One region of the Nocardia sp. NPDC051030 genome, then DNA from elsewhere that is predicted to be linked to it. Evidence: riboswitches for the same ligand, from Rfam matches in the RefSeq annotation. Region 1 holds a riboswitch; each other region holds the start of a gene.
What was found. Region 1 has a riboswitch for S-adenosylmethionine ahead of AB0N05_RS22675 (bifunctional o-acetylhomoserine/o-acetylserine sulfhydrylase). Riboswitches for the same ligand answer to the same signal wherever they lie in the genome.
Positions count from the first base shown of each region.

Region 2: it holds a riboswitch for S-adenosylmethionine, as region 1 does, so the genes downstream of both, AB0N05_RS28810 (aminotransferase class V-fold PLP-dependent enzyme) here and AB0N05_RS22675 (bifunctional o-acetylhomoserine/o-acetylserine sulfhydrylase) in region 1, are expected to answer to the same signal.
Region 3: it holds a riboswitch for S-adenosylmethionine, as region 1 does, so the genes downstream of both, AB0N05_RS27970 (amino acid ABC transporter permease) here and AB0N05_RS22675 (bifunctional o-acetylhomoserine/o-acetylserine sulfhydrylase) in region 1, are expected to answer to the same signal.
Region 4: it holds a riboswitch for S-adenosylmethionine, as region 1 does, so the genes downstream of both, AB0N05_RS18115 (rhodanese-like domain-containing protein) here and AB0N05_RS22675 (bifunctional o-acetylhomoserine/o-acetylserine sulfhydrylase) in region 1, are expected to answer to the same signal.

Region 1 covers NZ_JBFBCD010000006.1:420,766-427,889, forward strand. Annotated here, with positions in the region: gene AB0N05_RS22640 (error-prone DNA polymerase) at 1-269, shown strand, start outside; gene AB0N05_RS22645 (DUF167 domain-containing protein) at 280-534, shown strand; gene AB0N05_RS22650 (Uma2 family endonuclease) at 537-1,154, opposite strand; gene AB0N05_RS22655 (tRNA (cytidine(34)-2'-O)-methyltransferase) at 1,313-1,777, opposite strand; gene AB0N05_RS22660 (DUF3017 domain-containing protein) at 1,841-2,158, shown strand; gene AB0N05_RS22665 (hypothetical protein) at 2,155-2,313, opposite strand; gene AB0N05_RS22670 (homoserine O-acetyltransferase) at 2,515-3,678, opposite strand; gene AB0N05_RS22675 (bifunctional o-acetylhomoserine/o-acetylserine sulfhydrylase) at 3,675-5,024, opposite strand; SAM riboswitch class IV at 5,117-5,227, opposite strand; gene AB0N05_RS22680 (TetR family transcriptional regulator) at 5,239-5,946, opposite strand; gene AB0N05_RS22685 (MFS transporter) at 6,087-7,124, shown strand, end outside.
Region 2 covers NZ_JBFBCD010000009.1:193,935-201,058, forward strand. Annotated here, with positions in the region: gene AB0N05_RS28800 (DUF2752 domain-containing protein) at 1-178, shown strand, start outside; gene AB0N05_RS28805 (hypothetical protein) at 200-388, shown strand; gene AB0N05_RS28810 (aminotransferase class V-fold PLP-dependent enzyme) at 385-1,698, opposite strand; SAM riboswitch class IV at 1,749-1,864, opposite strand; gene AB0N05_RS28815 (biliverdin-producing heme oxygenase) at 2,042-2,701, shown strand; gene AB0N05_RS28820 (LysE family translocator) at 2,873-3,508, shown strand; gene AB0N05_RS28825 (flavin reductase family protein) at 3,515-4,063, opposite strand; gene AB0N05_RS28830 (YbaK/EbsC family protein) at 4,121-4,594, opposite strand; gene AB0N05_RS28835 (2-oxo-4-hydroxy-4-carboxy-5-ureidoimidazoline decarboxylase) at 4,635-4,955, opposite strand; gene AB0N05_RS28840 (crotonase/enoyl-CoA hydratase family protein) at 5,102-5,923, shown strand; gene AB0N05_RS28845 (MDR family MFS transporter) at 6,077-7,124, shown strand, end outside.
Region 3 covers NZ_JBFBCD010000009.1:3,458-10,581, reverse strand. Annotated here, with positions in the region: gene AB0N05_RS27995 (ABC transporter permease) at 1-892, opposite strand, end outside; gene AB0N05_RS27990 (ABC transporter substrate-binding protein) at 897-2,522, opposite strand; gene AB0N05_RS27985 (LLM class flavin-dependent oxidoreductase) at 2,519-3,589, opposite strand; gene AB0N05_RS27980 (ABC transporter substrate-binding protein) at 3,594-4,574, opposite strand; gene AB0N05_RS27975 (amino acid ABC transporter ATP-binding protein) at 4,609-5,373, opposite strand; gene AB0N05_RS27970 (amino acid ABC transporter permease) at 5,370-6,335, opposite strand; SAM riboswitch class I at 6,344-6,436, opposite strand; gene AB0N05_RS27965 (flavin reductase family protein) at 6,523-7,068, opposite strand.
Region 4 covers NZ_JBFBCD010000005.1:89,648-96,771, reverse strand. Annotated here, with positions in the region: gene AB0N05_RS18125 (FAD-dependent oxidoreductase) at 1-1,071, opposite strand, end outside; gene AB0N05_RS18120 (DUF4878 domain-containing protein) at 1,365-1,802, shown strand; SAM riboswitch class IV at 1,895-2,010, shown strand; gene AB0N05_RS18115 (rhodanese-like domain-containing protein) at 2,025-2,447, shown strand; gene AB0N05_RS18110 (O-succinylhomoserine sulfhydrylase) at 2,503-3,717, shown strand; gene AB0N05_RS18105 (type 1 glutamine amidotransferase family protein) at 3,837-4,481, shown strand; gene AB0N05_RS18100 (helix-turn-helix domain-containing protein) at 4,528-4,974, shown strand; gene AB0N05_RS18095 (HAD-IIA family hydrolase) at 4,982-5,740, opposite strand; gene fgd (glucose-6-phosphate dehydrogenase (coenzyme-F420)) at 6,061-7,068, shown strand.

The sequences.
Region 1 (7,124 bases):
GAGTTCTCGTAGGCGGTGCGGTAACCCACCGCCAACGCCCCGCCACCGCAGGCGGCGTCACCTTCCTCAACCTGGAAGACGAAACCGGCATGATCAATGTCGTCTGCTCGGTAGGCCTCTGGGCCCGCTACCGCCGCCTCGCCCAATCCGCCCCCGCCCTCCTCATCCGAGGCCGAGTCCAAAACGCCGAAGGCGCAGTCACCGTAGTAGCCGAACACCTCCAACGCCTCGACCTCCGAATAGAGGCCCGCTCCCGAGACTTCCGATGACCCCGGGACAATGTTCCCGACGAGAAGGGAGCAGCGCGTGACCGTAGTCCGGGCAACGATCAAGCCGAACAGCAAGAAGGGTCCACTCGTCGAAACCCTCGAAGACGGCACCCTCCAGCTCTACGTCCGCGCCCCCGCCGTAGAAGGCAAAGCCAACAAGGCAGCCTGCGAACTCCTCGCCGACCACTATGGCGTCCCCAAATCCGCCGTCCGCGTCACCGCCGGAGCCACCTCCCGCTTCAAACGCTTCGAGATCGACGACTGATTTCAGTACTCGAGTTCAGCCCATGGAATACGAATCGAGAACGGAAAGTCGAACTCGACGCCATCGGTTTCTGCGGGCGACCACTCACCTGCGAGAACGTAATTGGCGGGGCGTAGTGGGCGCACTCCCTCGACCAAGTGACCACGTTCGAGTTCGAGCGCGAGCGCGTACGCTCTGATGGTCGATATGGCGGGTCCGTTCAGATCCAGACGAGCTTCCCAGTACCACGGAATCCCAGCGCTCGCGTAGCGGTTCTTCTTCGCTTCCATATCGGGCTCCGTGTTGGAGGGTGACAGCACCTCACCAACCAGGAGGACATCGGTGGCGCGAATGTCTTGAAGCGTAGACGGAAGACATTGAAACACCAGGAAATCCGGCGTCATAAAGTCGGACTTTCCGCTTTGTCCGAAGAAGACGTTGTTCTCGGCATCCACCTGCCAGCACAGCTCTGTACGCTCTGCCATCGACTTTTGCGCGCAACGCTCCAATGCGTTGGCCAGTCGGCGCATGAACCTCTGGTGCGGGGAGGGGCCCCGCCGAACCCAGACCACCCGGCCGTTCCATAGCTCGATCTGCTCCGCGATCTCTTCCGGAAGTCGTTCGAGTTCCTCCCAAGACATGTACTCCGGGAGTTCGGGCCGTTCGATGTGTGGAATGGACACGTCATCAGGGTATTTCCCCATGTCCGCAGCCTCCTGAGTTTGCGCAGCAAGGACGGTTTCGTCCGGATTTCTCATGCGCCTTGTGTCAGTAGACCTCTCGAACGGCTGCCTGTCACCTATACCGCGCCGGGGAAGCCCAACTGCCGCCAGGCTTCGTAGACGGAGACTGCGGCGGCGTTGGAGAGGTTCATGGAGCGGCGGCCGGGGAGCATGGGGATGCGGAGGCGGTCCGTTACCCGGGGGTCGGCGAGAACCGCTTCCGGAAGGCCGGTGGGTTCGGGGCCGAAGAGGAAGACGTCGCCCTTGCGGTAGGCGATGTCGGTGTTGCGGGTGGTGGCGGCCGCGGTGAAGGCGAAGACTCGCTCGGGCTGGATGGAATCCCAGGCGGCGGAGAGATTCTCGTGCACGGTGACCGAGGCCAGGTCGTGGTAGTCCAACCCGGCCCGGCGTAGCTTCGGCTCGGATAGGTCGAAGCCGAGGGGTTCGATCAGATGGAGTTCGCAGCCGGTACCGGCGGCGAGCCGGATGGCGTTGCCGGTATTGGGCGGGATGCGCGGTTCGAAGAACACCAGATGGAACACGCGGTCCAGCATCTCAGAACAAGAGAACCGTACTGTTCGTGACCCGGCCGTTAGACTCGGCGCGTGAGTCCAGCCCATGCCGCGCCCGAGAGCCGCACCAGTCGCTCCGGAGCGTTCTTCCGGGAGAATCTGCCGATTGTGCTGGTCGCCGTGGTGATGGTGGTGGCGGTGGTGTTCCTGGCGTGGGATCGGTGGCGGCGGGGGACGTTCTTCTTCGGGGGTGCGACATTGCTGGCGGCAGCATTGCGGATGCTGCTGCCGACAGATCGGGCCGGATTGCTGGCGGTTCGGGGTAAGACTTTCGACGTGGTCTGGCTGACCGTGCTCGGGGTCGCGATCATTGCGCTGGCCGCGACCATCAGCAGCCTCGGCGTGACCTAGACCGTCAGGCGACGCCCGAGTTCGCGGCGTAAGACCTCCTGGTCGGGGAGGCGTTCGAGTACGCGCAGCACGGCGGGACGGAGTTCGCGCTGCTCTTCCGGGGATAGTAGGTCGACCAGATCGCGAAGATCCATGTCATCGAATGCGGACGTCATGGTGCACACATTACGGTCGGGAAACGCGAAGCACACGGATTCCGGGGCCACCGTTACGGAGGTGTCATCGGAACGAAATCAGCAGCGGGTCAGGGTATTTCGGACGAAACAGGCCCGACATGCGACGGTGTGTAACCTGGCTCGGCGGATCTCCGTCCATGGTCCGGACGGACATCCGCCGAAGTTCCGAGCGGCCGCCCGTCAGCGCCGGGCGGCACGCACCGCGCGAGCCAGTTCCATCGTCTCGACCATGAGTTTGCCGACCGCTTCGGTCTCGGTGAGGAAGCCGTCGTGGCCGTCGCGCGAGCGGACGATCTCGAGGCCCTTACAACCGGGCAGCAATTCGGCCAGCTCGGCCTGCGTGCGCAGCGGGTACAGCCGATCGGAGTCGACGCCGCCGATCACACAGGGCACCGGCGTGGCCGCGAGGGCCGCCTCGACGCCGCCGCGTCCGCGACCCACGTCATGCCGGTTCATGGCCTCGGTGAGTAGGACGTAGGTGGCCGGGTCGAAACGCGAACAAAGCTTGTCCGCCTGATACTCCAGATAGGACTGCACCGCGTAACGGCCGCCCTCCCACGGGTTCTCATCGCCCTGCCCGTGATTCTCGAACCGATGGTCGAGCTCGAATTCGGTGCGATAGGTCAGGTGCGCGATCCGCCGGGCAATGCCCATGCCGGTCATCGGCGCGCGGCCGGTGCCGTGATAGTTGCCGCCCTGCCAGTCCGGATCGGACTGGATGGCGGCGATCTGGGTGGTCTGGGTGCCGATCTGATCGGCGGTCGCGCGTGCGCCGACGGCGAGCACCAGGGCCGCGCCGACGCGTTCGGGATGGCCGACCATCCATTCCAGGACCCGCATGCCGCCCATGGAGCCGCCCACGACGGCGGTCAGGCGGTCGATGCCGAGCAGATCGAACAACTTGGCCTCGGCCGTCACCTGGTCCCGGATGGAGATCTCGGGAAACCGTGTGCCCCAAGCCTTTCCATCCGCCGCCAGCGACGAGGGCCCGGTGCTGCCCTTGCAGCCGCCGAGCACGTTCGTGGCGATCACGCACCATTCGCGGGTGTCGATGGCCGCGCCCTCACCGACAATGCCGTCCCACCAGCCGGGCTGGGGGTGATGCACGTCCGCGGCACCGACCACATGCGAGTCACCGGTCAGCGCATGCTCGACCAGCACCACATTGTCGGCGTTCGCGGAGAGTTCGCCCCACCGCTGCACGGCGAGCGTGACGTCCGGGATGACCGCGCCGTTCTCCAGCCGCACGGCCCCGATGGAAATGCTGCCGAGCGTCCCGTCCGGCGGCGGAAGCAGGACTTCCGCGGCCGGACGGGAGGTGCTCGATTCGATGTTCACGGTCAACTTGCCGCCGCCGTCAGTCCGGAGCGCAGATCGGCCAGAATGTCGTCGATGCCCTCGATACCGACGGCCAAACGCACGAGACCAGGCGTGACACCGGAAGCGAGCTGTTCTTCCGGGGTCAGCTGGGAATGCGTGGTGGAGGCCGGGTGGATGACGAGCGAGCGCACATCCCCGATGTTAGCGACATGGCTGTGCAGCACCAGTGCGTCCACGAACTTCTTGCCCGCATCGACACCGCCGGCCAGTTCGAAGGACACGATCGCGCCGACACCCTTGGGAGCCAGTTGTTTGCCACGCTCGAACCAGGGCGAGCCCGGGAGCCCGGCGTAGAACACCGATTCGACGCCCGGCTGCTCGCTCAGGAACTCCGCGACCGCCTGCGCGTTCGCCACGTGCCGCTCGATCCGCAGGCTCAGCGTCTCGATGCCCTGGCTGATCAGGAAGGCATTGAACGGCGAGACGGCCGCACCCAGATCGCGCAGCAGCTGCACGCGCGCCTTGAGCGCATACGCGGGCGCGCCCAGATCGGCGAACACCACACCGTGGTAGCTGGGATCCGCGGTGGTGAAGCCCGGGAACCGCGACTTGCCGTCGGCGTCGGTGACGGTCCAATCGAACGCGCCGCCATCCACGATCACGCCCGCGACCGCCGAACCGTGCCCGCCCAGATACTTGGTCGCCGAATGCACGACGATGTCCGCACCCTGCTTCAGCGGCTGGATCAGGTATGGGGTGGCGACCGTGTTGTCCACGATCAGCGGCACGCCCGCCGCATGCGCGACACCCGAGATGCCCGGGATATCCAGCACCGAGCTGCTCGGATTGGCGATCGTCTCACCGTAGAAAGCCTTGGTATTCGGCCGGATAGCCGCCTGCCACTGCGCCAGATCGTCCGGATCCTCGACGAAACTGACCTCGATACCCAGCTTGGGCAGCGAGTAGTGGAAGAGGTTGTAGGTGCCGCCGTACAGGTGCGGGCTGGAGACGATGTGATCCCCGGCCTCGGCCAGATTCAGGATGGCGTAGGTTTCCGCGGCCTGCCCGGAGGCCAGCAGCAGTGCGGCCACACCGCCTTCGAGCGCGGCGATGCGCTGCTCCACCACGTCCTGGGTGGGGTTCATGATGCGGGTGTAGATATTGCCCGGCTCGGCGAGTCCGAAGAGCGCGGCGGCGTGATCGGTGTCGCGGAACGCGTACGACGTGGTCTGGTAGATGGGCAGGGCGCGGGCGCCGGTGCCGGCATCGGGGGACTGTCCGGCGTGAATCTGCAAGGTCTCGAAAGACCAGGCGGCCGGATCGATTTCCCCACTCGCCGGGGTTGCGGCGGGCGCGGTCGAGTCACTCATGTCGTGCTCCAAGAAAAGGTCGCCGATAGGCGGAATTTGAGGTTATCTGAAGGCGAATAGGCTTCGACAACAACACATTTCGGTGGCCTCCTACAGTGCGCTTGCGCTCGTCCTTCGAGCGCCCGGTCCTCACCCGGAGCACCCCACCGCAGCTGGAGGGTTGCCGATCAGCGAGCCGGGGCTTATCGCTGATGCTCTTGACCTGTTCGGGATTCTAACGGGGAGTAGCGGCCGCTTCCGAGGTGGGGTCGGCCACAATGGGCGCGGCGCAGACCCGGGCGAATTCGTGATACGCCCTGACCACGGCATCGGCCATGCCGCGCGCCGAGCTCATCACGCAATCGGGCGGACCGGCCTCGGTCTCGCATTCGGTGCCGACTCGCATGATGGTGTGCCAGGTGCCGAGGATGAGTCGCACCGCCAGTCCGTCCGGATCGCTGCCCATGCGTTCGCCCAGCACGGTCGACATCTGCCGCATCTTGTGTTCGGCGGCATCGAGGCTGGCGGCGCGGACCGCCGGGCTGGTGCGAATGATGTTCTGCATCTGCTGGAACCAGGTGAACCGTGGTGCCGCTCCGTCGTCGACGACGTCGTCCACGAAGCTGAGGAAGGAATCGAGCAGTGCCCGCATCTCATTGCCGGTGATGGGCTGGGCGCGCAGGTTTTCCGCGATCACGGCCGACCATTCGGTGATCGGCGCGATGACGATGTCTTCTTTGCTCTCGAAGTACCGGTTCACCGTGCGCGGTGAGACATCGGCGGCATCGGCGATCTGCTCGACGGTGGTGGCGTCGAAACCCTGTGTCTCGCACAGGTGCAACGCCACGTCGATGATGCGTTCCCGGGTTTGCTGCTTCTTGCGTTCGCGTAGCCCGAGGCGTTGGCGTTCGAGCAGGTCGGCATTCGTTGACGACTCGGACATGGGCTCATCATATCGCGAAACCCGCAAAATGTGACTTGAGCCGCCAACTGTCTGAGTGCGACATTTTTCTCTTGACGCCAAATGTCTGGCAGTGCCAGGATGGTTCTCGGGTGTCCGGAAGCGTCCACAGAGGAGACGACATGACCGCCGGGACTGTGACTTTTCCCGAATCAGAAATCGACGACAGACAGCGCGGCAATGCGCGCTGGTGGGCGCTGGGCGTACTCGCCCTGGCCCAGCTGATGGTGGTGCTCGATGCCACCATCGTGACCATCTCGCTGCCCTTCGCCCAGCAGGACCTGGGCATCAGCGATGGCAATAAGCAGTGGGTGCTCACCGCCTACACGCTGATCTTCGGCGGCCTGCTGCTGCTCGGCGGACGGCTCGCCGACTACCTCGGCCGCCGCCGCATCTTCCTGATCGGCCTGGTCGGCTTCGCCGCCGCCTCGGCTCTCGCGGGGCTCGCGCAGAATGGCGCGCAGCTGTTCGCGGGCCGCGGTTTGCAGGGTGCGTTCGCGGCGCTGCTCGCACCGGCCGCGCTGTCCCTGGTGTCGGTGACCTTCACCGAAGCCAAGGAACGTGCACGGGCATTCGGAGTGTTCGCCGGTGTCTCGGCGGGTGGCGCGGCCATCGGCTTGATCGCGGGTGGCGCGCTCACCGAATACGCCGACTGGCGCTGGTGCCTGCTGGTCAATGCGCCGATCGCGCTGGTGGCGTTCCTCGGTGCCATGGCCTTCGTGATCAAGGACGTCCCGACCGCCCGGACCGGTGGTTACGACCTGCCCGGTGCGATCACCGTGACGCTCGGCCTGGTCTCCGTGGTCTACGGATTCAGCCGCGCCGCCGAGGCCGGTTGGACGGCGGGCAGCACGCTCGGACTGTTGATCGCCGGTGCGGCATTGCTCGCGGCCTTCGTGGCGATCGAGTATCGGTCCGCGAATCCGCTACTGCCGCTGCGCATTCCGGGCGAGATCAATCGGGGTGGCTCGTTCCTGGTGGCGCTGCTGGTGCCGATCGCCATGTTCGCCATGTTCATCAATATGAGCTACTACCTGCAGATCACGCTCGGCTGGACGGCGCTCAAGGCGGGCGTGGCGTTCCTGCCCTTCCCGGTCGGCATCGCCATCTCCGCCGGTATCACCAGCGCGCTGCTGCCGAAGCTGGGTCCGCGCCCGATC
Region 2 (7,124 bases), on a different contig from region 1:
GCTGCTGGGTTTCCTTGCCTGGTGGGGCAACTGGGTGGTGCAGGGCTGGCGGGGCGGGCCGATTCCGCGACTACCGAAGGTGCTGCCGCGGTCGGCGCTGTGGGTCACCCTCGCCTTTCTCCTTGTATTCACGGTGTTCCGCAATACGGCGTGGGGGAGTTGGCTCGCGCCGGTGTGATCAAGTGGCATGCTCTGAAATATGAGCGATTCGCTGAAGGACCGCGTGCGCGCGAAGCTGCTGCGTCAGCTGGCCGAGGACGGGCCGCCGGACCCGGAACAGGAAGATACGCGGCAGGTTTCGGTGCAGGACGATCTCGATCTGCTGAACGCTGTCGCGGACGATGACCCGTTCGTCGAGGAACTGGCGGCCCGCTACTTGGTGTTTTAGAAGCCGCAGGGTGCCGCACCCGAGTCGCCGCTGTTGAACGGGCGGGTCTCGGGGACCGGGTTCCAGTGGCCTTCGGTGCGGGCGTAATTCCAGGTCGGGCCGTTCTCGACCAGCGTCGAGATGGCGTCGATGAGGCGGTCCACGTCGGCGGCGGTGCTGCCCAGGCCGATGCTGGCGCGCAGGGCGGAGTCGACGCCCAGGCGGGCGAGCAAGGGGTGCGCACAGAAGCGGCCGTCGCGTACGCCGATGCCGTGTTCGGCCGAGAGGTAGGCGGCTACCTGGGCGGGCTCGAAGCCGTCCACGGTGAAGGCGACGATGCCGACGGCGTCGGTGCTGTCCCGGAAGATGCGCAGGAAGTTCACGCCCGGAACGGTTTTCAGGCCGTAGCGCAGGCGGTGGGTGAGGTACTGCTCGTGCTCGAGCACTGTCGTCTGGTCGAATCCGGCGAGGGCGTCACAGGCGGCGGCGAGGGCGGCCACGCCGAGGACGTTCGGGGATCCGGCCTCGTGGCGCTGCGGGGCCGAGGCCCACTCGACACCGTCCGCGGTGACCGAGCGGACCGCGCCGCCACCGGCCAGGTACGGCTCGGCCTTGTCCAGCCAGTCCCGACGGCCGACCAGTACGCCCGCACCGAACGGCGCGTACGCCTTGTGGCCGGAGAAGGCCAGGTAGTCGATGCCGGCGGTCTGCAGATCGATGCGGCGGTGCGGGGCCAGCTGGGCGGCGTCGACCAGGATGCGGGTGCCGCACTGGTGCGCGATCCAGGCCAGGCGCTCCAGCGGGAGCAGTTCGCCGGTCACATTCGAGGCGCCGGTAACCGCGAGCAGCGCAGCGGGTTTGGTGCACAGTTCGGCGACGACGCGCTGGATGGTCTCCTCGATGGTGTCGGCGATCGGCACCACGCGGCGGCCATTGCGGGTCCACGGCAGGAAGTTGGCGTGATGCTCCACGTCCAGCACCACGGTGTCGCCGGGCACGCAGGAGGCGAGCAGGTTCAGCGAGTCGGTGGTGTTGCGGGTGAAGACGACGACCTGGTCATCGGCCGCATTCAGGAAGCGGGAGACCGAACCGCGCGCGGATTCGTAGCAGTCGGTGGAGACCCGGGAGGCGTAGCCCGCGCCGCGGTGCACGCTGGCGTAGAACGGCAGCAGCTCGGCGACCCGGTCGGTGACCTGCTGCAATGCGGGGGCGCTGGCGGCGTAGTCGAAGTTGGCGTAGGTGGTGGTGCCGCCCTGGACGAGGGGCACCTGGAGATCACATCCGGAAACCTTGGCGAGAGCGGCACAGGTCTGGTCGGCGAAAGCAGTCATCACGAAATCCCGTCGGCTATTGGGACACGCGATCAGAAATGGTGATCGAGAGTCCGCGCTTGCCGCGCCCGGTTTGGGCATGCGGCCTGGTCGTCACCCGGAGCACCCCACCGCGGAGGAGGGTTGCCGACCAGCGAGCCGGGGCTTGACGCTGGTACTCATGACCGTTTCCGAGACTGGCAGATTCGTCCGGGGGTTGTCAACCTGGCCCCGAAAATCATCCGAAAGTTGGATCGGGTGGACCGCAAAGTTCGAATCGCGAGATCGTTGCTGGAGCGTACGGTTTAGAGGAGGTTAGGGTAGCCATAGTGGTGCCCCCGGGAGTTGAAACGAGGTTGCACCCATGTTGGAGACCAGCACGCCGTTCTCGACGCTCATTCGCACCGCGACGGAGCAGCAGCACAACGAGGCCGAACACTCCACCTTCATGCGCGACCTGCTCACCGGGCAACTCGGCGTCAAAGCCTTCTACCGCTACACCGCGCAGCTCTGGTTCGTCTACGACGCCCTCGAAAAGCATTCCGCCGCACTCGATTCCGACCCGGTCGCCGGGCCGTTCGTGCGCCCGGAACTGGACCGCCTGGCCGCGCTCGAGGCCGACCTCGCCTACCTCGGCGGCGAGAACTGGCGCGACGAACTGACCGCGCTGCCGTCCACCGCCGCCTACGCCGCCCGCATCGACGAGGTCGCGCAGGACTGGCCCGCCGGTTACGTCGTGCACCACTACACCCGCTACCTGGGCGATCTCTCCGGCGGCCAGGTCATTCGCGGCACCGCCGAGAAGCTGTGGGACCTGCCCAAGAAGGGCGACGGCGTCCGCTTCTACGTCTTCGACGGCATCACCAATCCGGCCGCGTTCAAGCGCGAGTACCGAGAGAGCCTGGACCAGCTTCCCATTGAAGGTCCGGAGGTCGATCGAGTGCTCGACGAGGCGCGGCTCGCGTTCACGATGAACACCGAGGTGTTCCGTGAACTGGGCTCGGAATTCAGCGCGCGGAACTGAATCTCGGTCTGTAAGCCCAGGAAAGCCGTCGGCCCTTCGGTGTTCATCGGACACAGTCGTCAGGGGAGGGCCGACGGCTTTTCGCGAAATAGGCACCGGGCGAAATAGGCACCGGGCGAAATAGGCACCGGGCGGTTGCGCTCCGGGCTCCCCGTGGGTTGCCATGGTTGAGTGAGTATTTCGCTGCTGCTGAGCTTTATCGGGTTGTGCGTGCTGCTGTCCGTCACACCTGGTCCGGATACATTTCTGGTGTTGAAGTTCGCGGTGGCCGGGCGACGTCCCGCCATTGCGGCGGCATTCGGGTCCTCGCTCGGCGGGCTGGTGTGGGCGGTGGTGGTCGCGGCGGGTGTGGCGGCGCTGCTGGAGCAGTCGGCCACGGCGTACCGCACGCTGAAGGTGATCGGCGGAATCTACCTGGTGTACCTGGGGATTCGTGCGCTGCTCGCGCATCGCAAGTCCCGGCGCGAGAGTGAATCCTCCCTCGATTCCGAGATCACGCGAGCGCATGAATCATCGGTTCGCTCTGCATTCGCTGCTGGATTGCTGTCCTGCATTTTCAACCCGAAGGTGGGGTTGTTCTACCTCGCGGTGCTGCCGCAATTCCTGACGCATGTGACGTTCGCGAACACGCTGACCCTCGGCGCGATCGAATCCACCATTGCCGCAAGCGAAATGGTGCTGGTGGCATTGGCGGCCTCGCGCGCGGTGGCGCTGCTGCGCAATCCCCGCATGCGGGCCCGCCTGGAACAGGCGAGCGCGGCCATTCTCGCGGCGCTGGGGATCGGGACGGCCGCCTCGGCGGCCTGAAAGGCGTCAGTCGGCGATCTCGGCGCGGTGATACGCGCCGTTGTAATAGACCAGCGGTCCGGCCGCGGGTGCCTCGTCGGTGTTGTCGTACACGCGCGTCACCAGGCCGATGACCAGGGTGTGATCACCGACCGGAATCAGCTGGTGCACGCTCGCGCGTACCCAGATCGGGGTGCCGTGCAGCACTGGTTCGCCGGTTTCGATCGTGGTCCACAGCGAGCGATCGCTGAAACGCTCCTCGGCGGACCGGCTGAACCGTTGGGCCAGATGCTTCTGATGTTCGCCCAGGAAATGCACGACCAGGGATTCGGCCTTCAGCAGGCCCGCGATGCTGGACGAGGTCTCGGCGATATTGAACGAGATCAGCGGTGGCTGTGCCGAGAGCGAGGCGAAGGACGTGGCGGTGAATCCGACCGGGCCCTGCTCCGAATCGAGCGTGACCACGGTGACGCCCGCGGGATAGTGCCGCATGGCGGCGCGATATTGCTGGGCGGTGATACCGCTCAAATCGTCGGGCACGTCTAGCTCGGCACCGGGCGTCGGAGAATCGGTCACGTTCCGAACCTACGTGGTCGAGCGCCCGGTTATTCCCCGCTGTGCAGAATCTCGCTCTCAGTCCACATCGATGGCCAGTCCGGCCGTGATCCGCACCAGCTCGCCGAAGGTGGTGCGGAAGATCGTGTTCGGATGGCCGCCCGCCGCCCACAACTCCTGATGCTGGGACAGCGCATTGTCGATGAAGGTGGGCAGGTTGGTGGGATGCCCGAGCGGGGCGACGCCGCCGACCGGCTGCCCGGTCACCTGCCGCACCATGGCGGCGGGGGCGCGGGTGAGGGTGCCGTCCAGGCGGCGGCCGGTGCTGTCCAGGTTCACCTGGTGTGCGCCGGAGACCAGCAGCAGGACCGGATCGTCGTCGAGTAGGAAGACGAGTGACTTGGTGATGGCCCCGACGGCAACGCCCAGGGCTTCGGCCGCTTCGGCGGCGGTGTGGGTCGGATTGGCCTGGGTGAGGATGACTCCGTGATGTCCGCGCGCGATCAGAGTGTCGGAGACTTTGGACGCGACCGGCGGCAGGGACCTGCGCATGGCAACCAGGGTAGAGCGATTGCGGTGGATGTGCCCGAGATCAGTAATCGGGATAGCCCTCCTCCGGGCCGAGCATGCCGGTGATGCGCGCCCGCGTGATCCGCGTCAGCTCCTCGACGGTGCGCTCCGAAATGGTTTCGTGCACACAGGAATCGAAGACCCGCTCCAGACCGGCGGCGGACAGGGCGTGCAGTTCGGCATCGGCCGCGGTGTGCAGTGCGGCATGGCCCGGGTAGGGGCGGCCGTCCGCGATTTTCTCCGCCCAGGTGACGCTGCAACAGCACTCGAAGAGCGCGTGCACGGCCCGCTGCCGGGAGAGGTGATTGAAGCGATCGAGGCCGATTCCGTGATGCATCAACATCTCAGACCTCCGCGCACGAGTGTGAGCCAGTGGGACGTTGTCATCGTCCCTTCCCGAAGTGCCTGGAAACCAGTGCGGCGCAGCAGAATTAGCACAGGATTTACACCGCTCTCCCGGATCGTCCGCACCCCCGATACGCTGGACGAATGACTGAATGGAAGGCTTTCACAGTCGAGAGCAAGGACCACGTCGCCCAGGTGACCCTCACCGGCCCCGGAAAGGGCAATGCCATGGGCCCGGATTTCTGGCGTGAGCTGCCGCTCATCTTCGGCGAACTCGACCGCGATCCCGAGGTGCGGGCCATCGTGCTCACCGGGTCCGGGAAGCACTTCTCCTACGGCCTGGACCTGCCCGCCATGGCGGGCACCTTCGGTCCGCTGCTCGCCGACAAGGCCCAGGCCGCGCCGCGCACCGACTTCCTGCACGAGGTCCGCGGCATGCAGGCCGCGGTCACCGCGGTCGCGGACTGCCGCAAGCCGGTCATCGCCGCGGTCTCCGGCTGGTGCATCGGCGGCGGGCTCGACCTGATCGCCGCCGCCGATATCCGGCTGGCCAGCGAGGACGCCAAATTCAGCCTGCGCGAGGCGAAGGTCGCCATCGTCGCCGATATCGGGTCGCTGCACCGGCTGCCGGGGATCATCGGCGAGGGGCATCTGCGCGAACTCGCGTACACCGGCAAGGACATCGACGCCGCGCGTGCGGAGAAGATCGGCCTGATCAACGACGTGTACGCGGATCAGGACGCGGTCGTGGACGCGGCGCACGCGCTGGCTCGCGGGATCGCGGAGAACCCGCCGCTCGTGGTGCAGGGCATCAAGGATGTGCTGGACCAGCCGAAGGCGGGCAAGGTCGCGGACGGGCTGCGGTACGTATCGGCGTGGAATGCGGCCTTCCTGCCCTCGCAGGATCTGACCGAGGCGATCCAGGCCGTCTTCGAGAAGCGCCCGCCGCGCTTCCAGGGGAAGTAACAACTCTCGTCACTCACGTCCGAGACCGCTTGCTCAGCAGGCGGTCTCGACGCTTATTCGGGGGCAATCGCGGGCTGATTCGCATCGCCTAAAAAGGAATGTGGACCTCCGGTTGTGGGCCTATCGTGGGCGGGAGGGCTTGGGAGGTTGGCCATGGCTACATCCGAGGTGAGCGAAGAGACCGGTGCGGGCGGGTTCACGCATCGGCAGATCCTGGTGATTCTGAGTGGGCTGCTGCTCGGGATTCTGCTGGCGGCGCTCGATCAGACCATTGTGTCGACGGCCATTCGCACGATCGCGGATGATCTCGACGGGTATGCGCTACAAGTGTGGGCGACCACCGCGTATCTGATCACCGCCACGCTGGCGACGCCGTTGTACGGGAAACTCTCGGACATGTACGGGCGCAAGCCGTTCTATCTTGCCGCCATCACGATTTTCCTGGTCGGCTCGCTGGCGTGCTCGTTCGCGCAATCCATGTACGAGCTGGCGGTGTTCCGCGCCGTGCAGGGGCTGGGTGCGGGCGGGCTGATGTCGCTGGCGCTGACGATTGTCGGCGATATCGTGAGCCCGCGGGAAAGGGCCCGCTACCAGGGGTATTTCCTGGCCGTCTTCGGGACTTCCAGTGTGATCGGGCCGGTGCTTGGCGGGCTCTTCGCGGGGCAGGACTCCATTCTCGGCATCTCCGGCTGGCGGTGGGTGTTCCTGGTCAACGTGCCCATCGGAATGTTCACCCTGGCCGTGGTGACCCGGGTGCTGCATCTGCCCGCACGGGAGAAATCCCGTGACCGCGTGGACTATTGGGGTGCGGCGGTGCTGGCCATCGGCATCACCCCGCTGCTCATCGTGGCCGAACAGGGCCGTGAATGGGGTTGGGGGAGTACCAGATCGGTGCTCTGCTACGTGGTGGGCACGGTCGCGGTGCTCGGGTTCGTCGCGGTGGAGAAGGCGCTCGGCGATGCCGCGCTGATCCCGCTGCGCATCTTCGCCAACCGGACCTTCGCGCTGGGCGTGGTCATCTCGTTCGTGGTGGGCGCGGGCATGTTCGGTGGAATCCTGCTGCTGCCGCAGTATTTGCAGGCCGTGCGGGGCGCGAGCCCGATGATCGGCGGCCTGGAGATGATGCCCATGGTGCTGGGCATGATGATCGGCTCGATCCTGTCGGGGCAGCTGATCTCGCGCACCGGGCACTACCGGGCGT
Region 3 (7,124 bases), on a different contig from region 1:
GGTCGACGAAGAGGTTCACGGTCACGAACACCACGGCGGCGAAGGTGACGACACCCTGCACCACCGGAATGTCTTGGCGCAGCACCGCTTCCTGCGTGAGCCGGCCGATACCGTCGCGGGCGAACACGGTTTCCACCACCACCGAACCGGCCAGCACCGTGCCGACCCAGAGCCCGGCCACGGTGAGCGCCGCACCCGAGGCGGGGCGCAGCACGTGCCGCAGCTGCACCCACCAGCGGGACGCGCCCTTGGCGAAGGCCACCTCCACGAACGGCTGCCGCCAGGTGCCGATGAGGCTGGAATAGAGGACCTGCGCGATGACCGCACCGACCGGGATGGCCAGGGTGATCGCGGGCAGGATGGTGCCGCCGAATCCGGTGCCACCGAAGGCCGGAACCAGGCGCAACTGGAACGAGAACACTTGCAGCAGCAGTAGTCCCACCCAGAAGGTCGGCATGGCCGCGCCCACCGAGGGCAGCGCGGAGAGCAGGCCGCGCAGCCACGGGCGTTCGGTGTAGGCCGCGGCCACCGCCAAGGCCGTGCCGCCGACAATTGCCAGCAGCATGGCCAGGGAGGCGAGGGCCAGGGTCGAGGGCAGGGCGTCGCCGAGCGCGCCCGTGACGGATCGGCCGGTACCGATGGAATGCCCGAGATCGCCGCGCACGGCATGCGTGAGCGCGGTCCAGTACTGCTGCCAGATCGGTTGATCCAGGCCGTATCTGGCCCGCAGTTCCGCCACGGCGGCGGGATCCACCGGCGTGCCGGGGGCGGCGTCGGCGGCAATGGCCACCGGGTCGGAAGGCAGCAGGTAGAGCACGATGAAGGACAGCGTGAAGGCCGCCCACAGCACGCCCACCGCTTGCAGGATCCGTCCGATCACGTACCGGCGCATGGCATTACCGCCGGAGCCAGGTGTCGTGGAATTGCAGGCGCGCGGAGGCCTCGAACTTCACGTCGGAGGTGGACTTGGCGATGCCGATGGCCTGGGAGAGTTCCACGGTCGGAATCCACAGGCCCTCGTCGAGCACCGCGCCCTGCGCCTCGCCGATGATGCGGGCGCGTTCGGCGCTATCGGTGGTGGACAGCTCCGCGGTCAGCAGCGCATCCAGCTTCTCGTTCGGGCCGCGGCCATTGAGATTGCGCTGATCCACACCGAAGGTGGTGCGCAGGATATCGCCGTCGGCGCGGGTGCTGTTGTAGTAGTTGAACTCGAAGTCCTTGGCGTTCTGCCGGGTCGTCCAATCCGGCACCGAGACCGGATCCAGCTTCAGCTCGATACCGACGGCGCGCAGCTGCTGCTGAGTCAGTTCGAGAATCGCCTGATTACCAGCGAATACCGACGCGTACATGACAGAGGCCGACAGGCGCTGCCCGTCCTTGACCCGGATGCCGTCGGCGCCGGGCGTCCAACCGGCCTTGTCGAGGATCTGCTTCGCGGCGTTCTGATCGAATTTGACCCGCGACGACAGATCCACGAATCCGGGCGTGCGGGAGGCCAGCGGGCTGGTCGCGGTCTTGAACTGCGGACCCAGCACGGTGTCCACCAGTTCCTGGCGATTGATGGCGGGCAGGAAGGCCGCCCGCACCGCCGGATCGCGCAGCGGGCCGCGATTCACATTGGGCTGCAAGCCGAATGGAATGCCCGGGTTCGAGGTGAACTGCACGCGACCGCCGGAGCCCTCGATCTGCGCGACATCCTGCGGCAGGGCGTCACTGATCGCATCGAGCTGGCCGGAGCCCAGGCTGCCGGTGCGCACGCCCGACTCCGGGACCACCGTGAACGCGATCTTGTCCAGGTAGGCATCGCCCTGCTTGGCGAAAACCGCTGAGCCCCAGTTGTATCCGGTGCGCTTGGCCAGCGTCACCGAGGCATTCTGCTTCCAGTCGGCGTAGGTGAACGGGCCGCTGCCGATATTCGTGCCGAGGCAGCGGTCGTCGGCGGATTTCGTGACGGTGGAATCGGCTTGGATGCCGAGCTGCGACGTCGAAGTCGCTTGCAGGAACTGGGCATTGGGCACCCCGAAGTCCACTCGCACCGTGCGCGGATCGACCACCGTGCTGCCGGTGTATCCGGCCAGATAGCTCACCGCGAGGGGAGCCTTCGCACCGCCCAGAGCGAGGGTGGCGTCGAAGTTCTTGCGCACCGAGTCTGCGGTGAGCGGGGTGCCGTCACTGAAGGTGATGCCGTCCTTCAAGTGGAAGGTGAACGACTTCGCGTCCGCGCTGACGAACCAGCTGTCGGCCAGCCACGGCTTGATCACCCCGGTCTCCGGGTCCTGATCGACCAGTGAGTCCACCACCTGGCGGGTCACATAGATGGTCTGATTCGTGCTCGACTGCGCCGGATCGGAGCAGGTCGGGGCGGTCGACAGGCCGTAGCGCAGGGTGCCGCCGGGCTGCGGCGGACCGGCATTCTCGGCACCGCCCGAGTCACTGCCGCAAGCGGCGAGCGTGAACGTGGCGGCGAGCGCGCCCACCAGGGCGACGGGTCGCTTCGCGGCGGCAAGGACGGGACTTCTCACTGGGGATCTCCGGAGGGGTAGCGAGCTGCACCGAGCGGACGGCTCGGAATGCGGCGGCGCAGCTCGGGAGCCACCTCCGCCTGGAACAGTTCGAGGCTTTCGCGGTGCTGTTTATCGGTGCGCCCGTCACCGTCCGCGCTGAAATGGACCACCTCGTGGCCGAGCCGCTCGTGGTAGCGGTGCAGCTTGTCGAGGACCTGCTGTGGACTGCCGATCAGCGCGGAGGAGCGCTCGACGAAATCCTCGACGGTGTCGAAGACGATGGGCACATTGAACTTTCGGGCGGTCGCCTGGCGAGCCTCGAAAATGGGGCGGTAGGCATCCACCGCCTCCTGGGAATCGCGGGTGACCAGGAATCCGGCGGTACCCGCACCGACCAGCGCCTCCGCCGGATCGTGCCCGTAGGCCTCCCAGCGTTCGCGATAGTGGGCGACCAGCTCCGCGTACGGTTCCACCGGATTGGTGACATTCGCGGAGAACAGCGGATCCCCGTGCTGCGCCGCGTAATCCGCGGATTCGTGACTGGTGGCGCTGCCGTGCCAGATGCGCAGGCGCGGTTGCAGCGGGCGCGGCAAGGCCTTGGCCTCGGTCAGTGAGGGCCGGAAGCGGCCGCTCCAGGTGACGCTATCGCTCTCCCACAACTGCCGGAAAAGTTCGTAGCCTTCACGATTGCGGTCCCACTGATCGTCGGTGGTGACGTGGAACAGTTGCGCCTGCGCCGCGCCATTGCCCTTGCCGATAATGATTTCGAGGCGGCCATCGGACAGATTGTCGAGGGTCGAGTAATCCTCGAAGGCGCGGACCGGGTCCAGCAGGCTCAGCGTGGTGACACCGGTGAACAACGCGATGCGGTCGGTCACGGCGGCGATATGGCTGAGCACCACGGGCGGGGCGGCCGAGATGAACGGGTCCTCGTGCCGCTCCCCCACCGCGAAACCGTCATAGCCGAGTTCCTCGGCCAGGCGGGCACTGTCGATGACCCGCCGCAGTCGCTGTCGCGGGGATTCGGTGACGCCGGTGACCGGGTCGGGGGTGTGCGTGATGAGGGTGAGTTGCAGGAACTTCATGCGCTCAGCCCTTCTTCTTCGGCAGGCCGGGCGGGTTGATCTGCGACTGCTTGACGGCTTCGCTGCTCAGGCCCCAGCGGTCCAGGACCTTCTGGTAGGTGCCGTGGTCGATGGCGTACTGGACGGCCTGCTGCAAGGCCCCGACCAGGCCGTTGTCCTTGCGGGTGAGAACACCGATCTCGGCCTGGAGCACATCGCCCGCGCCGGAGAGGGTGGTCAGCACCTTGGACTGGCCCACCGACGCGACGTGATACTGCGCCGACGGGTTGGGGCCCAGGTAGCCGTCGATACGGCCGGAGGACAACGCCAGGTAGTAGTCGCTGGCCTGCTGGTAGTAGGTGAGATCCGCCTTGGGCAGTCCCTCGGCGATATTGTCCTCGTTCCACTTCACCAGCAATTGCTCCTGGTTGGTGCCCGCCGTGACGCCGATCCGCTTGCCCGCCACCGACTTACGGTCCTGGAAGGTCCAATCGGCGTTCTTCGGAACCTCGAGGGCGATATTGTCCAGCCGGTAGGTCGCGAAGTCGAACTTCTCCTTGCGCTCCTCGGTGACCGTCACATTGGAGATGAAGACGTCGACCTCACCCGAATCGATCTTCACGAAGTTCTGTGCCCAGTCGGCGTTCCGCCGCTCGACCTTCAGACCCAGGATGTCGCCGATCAGGTTGCCGAAGTCCACCTCGGAGCCGACAACGGTGCGGTCGTCGGTGGCGTAGAAACCCAGCGGCGGCGTCGCGCCGACGGTGCCGGTGACGATCAGCGTGCCGCGCTCGCGAATGGCGGACGGCACCTGTGCCGCAATGGCATCCACCTTCTCGGCGTGCACGCGGCCGGTCTGCTCCGGGGACAGGTCGTAGGTCAGGCCGTTCACGGTCTTCAAGGTGTCGGCACCGCCGTCGCCCTTGCCGCAGCCACTCGCGAACAGACTCAGGACCGCCAATGCGGTCAGGGCCGCGATCCGTCTGCGACGGCTTGCCTTGGACATGAGATGTGGTTCCTTACCTCGAAATAGGCGCGCGTCAAAGGACGTGCGCGAGAAAAGCTTTGGTGCGCGGATGCGCGGGAGCGTCCAGCACTTGATGCGGCGGGCCCTGTTCGACGATGCGGCCCGCGTCCATGAGCACGATGGTGTCGGCGATCTCGCGGGCGAAGCCGACCTCGTGGGTGACGATGACCAGGGTCGCGCCGCCGCGGGCCAGCTCCCGGATCACATCCAGGACCTCACCGACCAGCTCCGGGTCGAGCGCCGACGTGGGCTCGTCGAACAACACCACCTCGGGCCGCAGAGCAAGGGCTCGGGCGATCGCCACCCGCTGCTGCTGACCGCCGGACAATCGGCGCGGATGCTCATCCGCCTTGTCCGCCAAGCCGACTCGGGTGAGCAACTCGAAGGCCTCCGCATGCGCCTCGGCCTTGTGGCGGCCCTGCGCAGCGATCGGAGCGAGCGCCACATTCTCGCGGACCGTCAGATGCGGGAAGAGATTGAAGTTCTGGAAGACGAATCCGATGCGCGAACGCTGCCGCAGGATTTCCCGCTCCGGCAGCTCGTGCAGGCGATTGCCCTTGCGCCGGTAGCCGACCAGCTCGCCGCCCACGCGGACGATTCCGGCGTCCACCTTCTCCAGATGGTTGATGGTGCGCAGCAGCGTGGACTTGCCGGAACCGGAGGGGCCGAGAATGACGGTGACCTCACCGGGACGCACCGCCAGGTCGACCCCGCTCAGCACCTCGTGGGTGCCGAAAGACTTTCGGATACCGCGCAATTCGACCGCGAATTCGCTCATCGTGCCGCCGCCTTCGATCGGATATCGGCAAAGCTGCCACGGACTCGCTGCCACGGCGTCGGCGGCAGGTTCCGCACGCTGCCCTTCGCGAAGTGACGTTCGATGTAGTACTGAATGATCGTCAGCACGGTCGTGAGCAGGATGTACCAGGCCGTGGCCACCATGAGCAGCGGCACCACCCGGCCATTGCGGCCGAAGATCACCTGTACCTGGTAGAACAGCTCCGCGATGGCCATGGTCGAGACGATCGAGGTGCCCTTGAACAGGCTGATCACCTCATTCGCGGCATTCGGCAGAATGCCGCGCATGGCCTGCGGCGCGATGATCGTGAAGAACTGCTTGCGCCACGGCAGGCCGAGCGCCTTGGCGGCCTCCCACTGGCCCTGATCCACCGAGATGATGCCCGCGCGAATGATTTCCGCCGAATACGCGGCCTGATGCAGCGCCAAACCGATGACGGCCGCGGTGAATCCACTGAGCACGCCATTGGTTTCGAACCGCACCAGCTCCGGTCCGAACGGAATGCCCAGCGCCAGAGTCTTGTACAGGTAGGCCAGGTTGAACCAGAACAGCAGCTGCACGATCAGCGGAATGGATCGGAAGGCCCAGATGTAGACCCACGAAATCACTTGCAGCACAGGATTACTGGACAGTCGGCCGATGGCCAGCCAGATGCCGATGAAGAAGCCCAGCAGGGTACCCCACAGCGTCAACTCCAAGGTCACCTTCAAGGCCGCCAGCACCGACGAGGCGGTGATGTACTGCGCGAAAGTGGACCAGTCCCAGCCGGGATTGGTGACCAGGCCGTGCACGAACTGCGCGACCAGCACCAACGCGATGCCGCTCGTCACCCACCGCCACGGATGGCGGGTGCGGGCGACGGGCAGCGCACCGTCGTCGTCTACTTCGGTTATGGAGCCGGCCGCCGCCGACTGCTCGGGGCCCGCTGCGAGGATGCTCATGGATTCGTCCTCCATCGGTCCTGGCGGTAGCACCCGCACCTAAGGTCAGGGGGTTGCTGCGACGTCTGCGAGCCAGGTCTCTCGGTCGCTCTGGATGGTGAAGAAGACGATACGAAGCGGCGGGGCGAGTGTCGCCCCTCACGATCAGCGTGAATTCAATTGCCGCCCCGGGGAATACCGCGCGAGATCAACTTGCTACCTCGCGCGCCTCGGGGGGGTTGTCGAGAGCGCGGAAAGAGCTGCGGTGGAATACCAGCGGTTCCGTGCCGGGATGCGTGCTCAGCCGGTGCACGCGCAGCAGCACCACCGCATGATCACCCGCCGGAACCTGCTCGTAGACCGAGGCTTCCAGCCAGGTCGTCGCACCGGCCACGAAGGCCGCATTGCCATTGCCGGTGTGCAGGCCGACATTGCGGAAGCGATCGCCGGAACGCGAACTCAAAGTGCGTGCAGCCTCCTGCTGATCGCTGCCGAGCAGGCTCAAACCGAGGCGGCTGGCCTGCTCCAGGCGCGGCCAAGTCTCCGACGAGTACTGCACACAGATGGACACCAGCGGCGGATCCAGCGACACCGGCACGAAGGTGCTCACCACCAAACCGTGCGGCACGCCGCCGATCCGGGCACACACCGCCACCACTCCGGACGGAAAGTGCCCGAACGTCTTCCGCAGATCCGTGCCGTCGACGGGCGTCAACGCCGCCGTCTCGCCGTGGATCACCGTGAGCTCACCCATAACCGGACCTTCCGCTCCCCCGGCACCCGCGCCGGGCATCCCATCCAGGACAGCAG
Region 4 (7,124 bases), on a different contig from region 1:
GAGCACGCGTCCGGCCTCGTTGGGCACGGTCCCCGCCTGCTCGTCGAAGGGCAGGGAGGGGATGTTCTGCGACAGGTAGCCGACCGCGCGGTACACAGCCTGCACGTCCCAGTCCTTGAATTCGCCGGTGCCCTTGACGTTTCCGGTGCCATCCAGGGAGGTGCGCTCGGTGCGCAGGCCGATGACCTTGCCGTCCTCATTGCCCAGCAGTTCGGCCGGGTTCTCGAAGAAGTGCAGGTACAGCTTGTGCGGGCGGTTGCCGACGTCGCGAATTGCCCACTGCTCGAGGGTGTTGCAGATCATGTCGACCTGCTTCGAATGACGGCGTGCCGCTTCGGAGCCCTCGTCGTAGTCGATGTCCTCGGGGTCGACAATGACCTCGATGGTCGGCGAGTGGTCGAGTTCGCGCAGCTCGAGGGGCGTGAACTTGGCTTGAGCGGGACCGCGGCGGCCGAATACGTGCACTTCGAGGGCCTTATTGCCCCGGAGGCCTTCGTAGACGTTCGGCGGGATCTCGGTGGGGAGCAGTTCGTCGCCGGTCTTGGCGAGCACGCGGGCCACATCGAGCGCGACATTGCCGACGCCCAGGACCGCGACCTTCTCGGCCTCGAGGGGCCAGTTGCGCGGCACGTCCGGGTGGCCGTCGTACCAGGAGACGAAGTCGGCGGCGCCGTAGCTGCCGTCGAGGTCGATGCCCTTGATCTCCAGCGCGCGGTCCGCATTGGCACCGGTGGAGAAGATGACCGCGTCGTAGAAGCCGCGCAGGTCTTCGAGGGTGATGTCGACGCCGTAGTCGATATTGCCGAGCAGGCGGACCTGCGGCTTGTCGAGGACCTTGTGCAGGGCGGTGATGATGCCCTTGATGCGCGGGTGATCCGGTGCGACGCCGTAGCGGATGAGACCGAACGGTGCGGGCATCCGCTCGTAGAGGTCGATGCTCACGTCGGCATCGGACTTCATCAACGCATCGGCGGCGTAGATACCGGCCGGGCCTGCGCCCACGATCGCAATGCGGAGCGGGCGGGTCGCTGCACCGTTGTGCTGATCGGAGACTGCACTCTGTTCGGTCATTCTTACGCGCACCCTTTGGGTCGAAACTACTTGTCGTCGTACTCAGCCGTCGTTTCTTAGCTTAGGCTAAGTTGACGCCCTCGCCTCGGGGTGGTGCTCCGGAGCCGGAACCCCCGACGCTGCAGCGTTGCTGCACGGTATGGCTATTCCCGCTTCCGCGCGGGAATTGTGCCGATTCTATCGGTGAGGTGGACACCCGCCCGCGCCGAGTAGGTGAACTGTGCGACTGCCCATCTCCGGCGCAAGCCGGTGTCGGCCTCTTTACACCCGCGCCGACCAGGCATGATCTACCCATGAGCGACGTCGAGGAGAAGCCGGAACGGATCGACCAGGGCGAAACCCGGACCATGTTGCCGTTTCTGGTGGCGGCGGGCGTCATCGTGCTGGTGGTCATCGGAATCGTGATCGCCGCGCTGGTGTCACCGGCTGAGAAGAATCTCACAGATTCCAATCGACTGGCCATCGCCGCCCGCAACTTCACCGAGTCCGGCAGCGGCACCGACAGATTCGACAAGGCCACCGCGTGTCCCGGGTTCGACGACAAGCGCTCGCCGCTGAATATCCCGGATCAGACCGGCCAGAAGTTCGACCTCGTCAAGGTCACCGACACCACCATCGACGGCGATAAGGCCACCGCCGCGGTCACCGTCCGCGCCGACGGCCGGGAAAACACCTCGACCTGGCACTTCACCAAGACCGACAACACCTGGCTGGTCTGCAATGCCGGGTAGCCCCGCTCCGGCCTGATCGTGCCCGCGCGCGCGTTCCAGGGTCTGGGAGAAGGGTTTGACACCGGGGCCCCCGCTCGGTCAATCTCAACCCAGGTCATGAGTACCAGTGGCAAGCCCCGGCTCGCTGGTCGGCAACCCTCCTCCGCGGTGGGGTGCTCCGGGTGACGACCTGGCCACGCATCGAACAGCGATGCGGCAAGTGCGGATTCACAGGAGGTACAAGTGAGCTACGCGGGTGACCTGACGCCGAAGCAGGCGTGGGAACTGTTGCGCGACAATCCGGATGCGGTGCTGGTCGATGTGCGCACCGAAGCCGAATGGCGTTTCGTCGGCGTGCCCGACACCAGCGGCATCGGCCGGCCCACCGCCCTCATCGAATGGGTGGACACCACCGGCACCCCCAATGCCCGATTCGCCGACCAGTTGAAGCAGGCGCTGACCGACCGCGATGCCGGTTCGGACGCGCCCGTCATCTTCATCTGCCGCTCCGGCCAGCGATCCATCGGCGCGGCCACCGCCGCGACGGCCGTCGGCTTCGCGCCGTCGTTCAATGTGGTCGAGGGCTTCGAAGGCGCACTGGACGCGCAGGGGCATCGCGGCAGCACCGGCTGGCGAGCGGACGGCCTGCCCTGGCGGCAGTCGTGAGCGCGCACGGCTCTGGCTCGAACGCGCACAGCCCTAGCTCGAATTGGAGGCAGTCATGATCACCGGTGGCGCATTCGACAAGCCGCTTCCCGAGGGTGTCGGCCCGGCGACTCAGGCCGTGCGTGGCGGCCTGCGGCGTTCCGGCTTCGAGGAGACCTCCGAGGCCCTCTACCTGTCTTCCGGCTTCGTCTACGAAAGTGCCGAGGCGGCCGAGGCTTCCTTCACCGGCGATATCGAGCATTTCGTCTACTCCCGCTACGGGAATCCGACGGTCGCCATGTTCGAGGAGCGGCTGCGCCTGATCGATGGCGCGGAGGCTTGCTTCGCCACGGCGAGTGGCATGTCCGCGGTGTTCACCGCGCTGGCCGCTCTGCTCGGCACCGGTGATCGCCTGGTCGCGGCGCGCAGCCTGTTCGGCTCCTGCTTCGTGGTCTGCAATGAGATCCTGCCGCGCTGGGGCGTGGAGACCGTCTTCGTCGACGGCGAGAACCTGGACGAGTGGGAAGCGGCGCTGTCCGTCCCCACTCAGGCCGTGTTCTTCGAGACCCCGTCCAACCCGATGCAGTCCCTGGTGGATGTCCGCCGGGTCACCGAGCTCGCGCATGCCGCGGGCGCGAAGGTGGTGCTGGACAATGTCTTCGCCACCCCGCTGCTGCAGCGCGGCTTCGACCTCGGCGCGGATGTTCTGGTCTACTCGGGCACCAAGCACATCGACGGTCAGGGCCGAGTCCTCGGCGGCGCGATCCTCGGCTCGCAGGAGTACATCGACGGCCCGGTGAAAAACCTTATGCGCCATACGGGTCCGGCCTTGAGCCCCTTCAATGCCTGGACGCTACTCAAGGGTTTGGAGACCATGCCGTTGCGCGTGCGTCAATCCAACGAGTCCGCGCTGAAGGTCGCCGAGTTCCTGGAACAGCACCCGGCGGTGTCGTGGGTGAAGTACCCGTTCCTGAAGTCGCATCCGCAGTATGACCTTGCGCAGCAGCAGATGTCGGGCGGCGGCACCGTGGTCACCTTCGAGCTGAAGGCGGCCCCGGACGAGGCCAAGAAGCGCGCCTTCGAGGTGCTCAATGGTCTCCGAATCATCGATATCTCCAACAACCTTGGTGATTCGAAGACCCTGATCACTCATCCTGCCACCACCACCCACCGCGCCATGGGCCCGGAAGGCCGTGCGGCCGTGGGTATTACGGATGGCGTGGTCCGCATCTCGATCGGCCTGGAAGACATCGAGGACCTGCTCGGCGACCTCGCGGGTGCGCTGAGCTGAATTCATGACGACCCCTGCGGGGCCGGACCGTCATCGACGGTTCCGGCCCCGTTGTCGTATCCGGGAAGGGGTCTGGACTGTCATTGACAGCATGCTGTCAAATATGACAGGATGCTGTCATGATGAAAACAGTGCACCTGGCCATCTTCGACACCTACTCCGACTGGGAGGTCGGCTACGCGACGGCCTACATCCATCGCCGACTGTGGCAGCGTGAGCTGGGAAACTGGCAGGTCAAAACGGTTGGCATCAGCGCGGATCCGGTGACTTCGATGGGCGGCCTGCGGGTCGCGACGGATGTTCTGCTCGATGAACTGTCGCCCGCCGACAGCGCCATGCTGATCTTGCCGGGCGCGGACACCTGGGAGAGCGGCGAATTGGCCCCGTTCGCCCGCAAGGCCGAGGGATTCCTCGCGGCCGGGGTGCCGGTGGCCGCCATCTGCGGCGCGACCTTCGGTCTCGCGAAGGCGGGTCTGCTGGACGATCGCTCGCACACCAGCAATGCGGCGGAATACCTTGCCTTCAGCGGATATTCGGGCGGCGAAAAGTTCGTGTACGAGCCTGCGGTCACCGACGGTGACCTGATCACCGGCAGCGGCACCATGCCGGTCGAGTTCGCGCGCGAGATCTTCGCCAAGCTGGACATGTACGAACCGCACGTGCTCGAGGCCTGGTACCGCCTGTACGGGCACAACGATCCCGCCGGTTTCTACGCGCTCGACGAGTACGAGAAGAAGCGGGCGGCGGAGTCCGGCGAGCAATGAGGGAGAATCGCTCGCAGTATGCGGGCCTCGGCGCACAGGAGGTGAGATGACCCGCACCGAACCGGAGTTGTTCAGCACGGCCGCTATCACCTCGTTCAAGTTGAACGGCCAGTTCCTCGCGATCGCAGAGGAACTGGCGCGCCCCGCCGGTATCACCGCGGCTTGGTGGCAGGTGCTCGGGGCGGTGCTGCGCGAGCCACTGCCGGTGGCCGGTGTCGCCCGCGAGATGGGCATTACCCGTCAGAGCGTGCAGCGCATCGCGGATCTGCTGGTGGACAAGGGATTAGCCGAATACCGCCCGAACCCGGCGCATAAGCGCGCCAAGCTGGTGGCCATCACCGAGGCCGGTCACGACGCGCTCCGGCGCATCGATCCGCAGCACGCCGAGATGGCCGCGAAACTCACGGCGAAGCTCGGCATCGAACGGCTCGCGCGCTTCGCGGATGCGCTGACCGAATTGTCGGCCGCGCTGGAGGCGATCGAATCCGTTTGAGCGCGGGCTATTCGGCGAACGGGTCCTTGGTCCGGCCGACGAGTTCGGCGACCGATTGCAGGACGCGGGTGGGGCGGTAGGGGTACTGCTCCATGGTGGCCTGGGTGGAGATGCCGGTGGTGACCAGGATGGTGCGCATGCCGGCCTCCAGACCGGAGATGACGTCGGTGTCCATGCGGTCGCCGATCATGACGGTGGACTGCGAGTGCGCACCGATGCGGCGCAGGGCCGAGCGCATCATGAGCGGGTTCGGCTTGCCCACGTAGTACGGGTCCTTGCCGGTGGCACGGGTGATGAGCGCGGCGACGGAGCCGGTGGCGGGGAGGATGCCTTCACGGGAGGGGCCGGTGGCGTCCGGGTTGGTGGCGATGAAGCGCGCGCCCGCCGAAATGAGCCGGATGGCGGTGGTGATGGCCTCGAAGGAGTAGGTGCGGGTTTCGCCGAGCACCACGTAGTCGGGGTTGCTGTCGGTGAGTACGTAGCCGATTTCGTGCAGGGCGGTGGTGAGCCCGGATTCGCCCACGACATAGGCGGTTCCATTGGGTCGCTGGTCCCGCAGGAAGGTGGCGGTCGCGAGCGCCGAGGTCCAGATGGAGTCGACGGGGATGTCGAGGCCGGTGTGCTTGAGCCGGGCCTGCAGATCGCGTGCGGTGTAGATGGAGTTATTGGTGAGCACCAGGAACGGGATCTCGTTATCGCGCAGTTCGGCGAGGAATTGGTCGGCCCCGGGCACCAGGTGGTTCTCGTGCACCAGGACGCCGTCCATATCGGTCAGGTAGGACAGAACCGGTGTTTCGCTGGAGGTGGTCACGGGCCAATTGTCCGCTATCAGGTGCCGGAACGGGCTCGGACGTTCACACAAACTCGAGCGGGTGACCAGTCACGTGGAATAACAGCATGTGGAATACCCGGTCGCGACCCTCGGTTCGATGTTTTTGATGTGACCCCTGCCGCACCGCCGTGCGCCGCTGACTATCGTGCGAAGTGGACCAATCCGGCGATGCGGTACCCCGCAGATCGGACGGTCGGGCGGGTGGCTCGGCCCCCGTACGACACAGCGCAACAGAGGCGACAGGAGTGGCGCAGGTGAAGGACCTCAAGCTCGGATACAAGGCATCCGCGGAACAGTTCGGCCCACGGGAACTGGTGGAGATCGCGGTCGCGGCCGAGGAGCACGGCCTCGACAGTGCCACGGTGAGCGACCACTTCCAGCCGTGGCGGCACAATGGCGGGCACGCCCCCTTCTCGCTGGCCTGGATGGCCGCGGTCGGCGAGCGCACCCAGCGCATCCAACTCGGCACGTCGGTGCTGACCCCGACCTTCCGCTACAACCCGGCGGTCATCGCGCAGGCCTTCGCCACCATGGGCTGCCTGTACCCCGACCGCATCATGCTGGGCGTCGGCTCCGGTGAGGCGCTGAACGAGATCGCCACCGGATTCCGTGGCGACTGGCCGGAATTCAAGGAGCGTTTCGCCCGTCTGCGCGAATCGGTGGATCTCATGCGCGCCCTGTGGACCGGCGAGCGCGTCGACTTCGACGGCGAGTACTACAAGACCGTCGGCGCCTCCATCTACGACGTGCCCAAGGACGGAATTCCCGTCTACATCGCGGCGGGCGGTCCCCTGGTGGCGCGCTACGCGGGCCGCGCCGGTGACGGTTTCATCTGCACTTCCGGCAAGGGCATGGACCTCTACACCGAGAAGCTCATGCCCGCCGTCGCCGAGGGCGCGGCCAAGGTCGGCCGCGCCGTCGACGATATCGACCGCATGATCGAGATCAAGATCTCCTACGACACCGATCCCGAACTGGCGCTGGAGAACACGCGCTTCTGGGCCCCACTCTCGCTGACCCCCGAGCAGAAGCACTCGATCACCGACCCGATCGAAATGGAAGCCGCCGCCGACGCGCTGCCCATCGAGCAGATCGCCAAGCGCTGGATCGTCGCCGCCGATCCCGACCAGGCCGTCGAGCTGATCAAGCCCTACCTGGACGCGGGCCTCAACCACCTGGTCTTCCACGCCCCCGGCCACGACCAGCGCCGCTTCCTCGAACTGTTCCAGCGCGACCTGGGCCCCCGCCTCCGCGCTCTCTGACCTGCGAATCCTTCACCCCGCGCCGCCTATTGAGGCGCGGGGTGTCGTATCTCTGA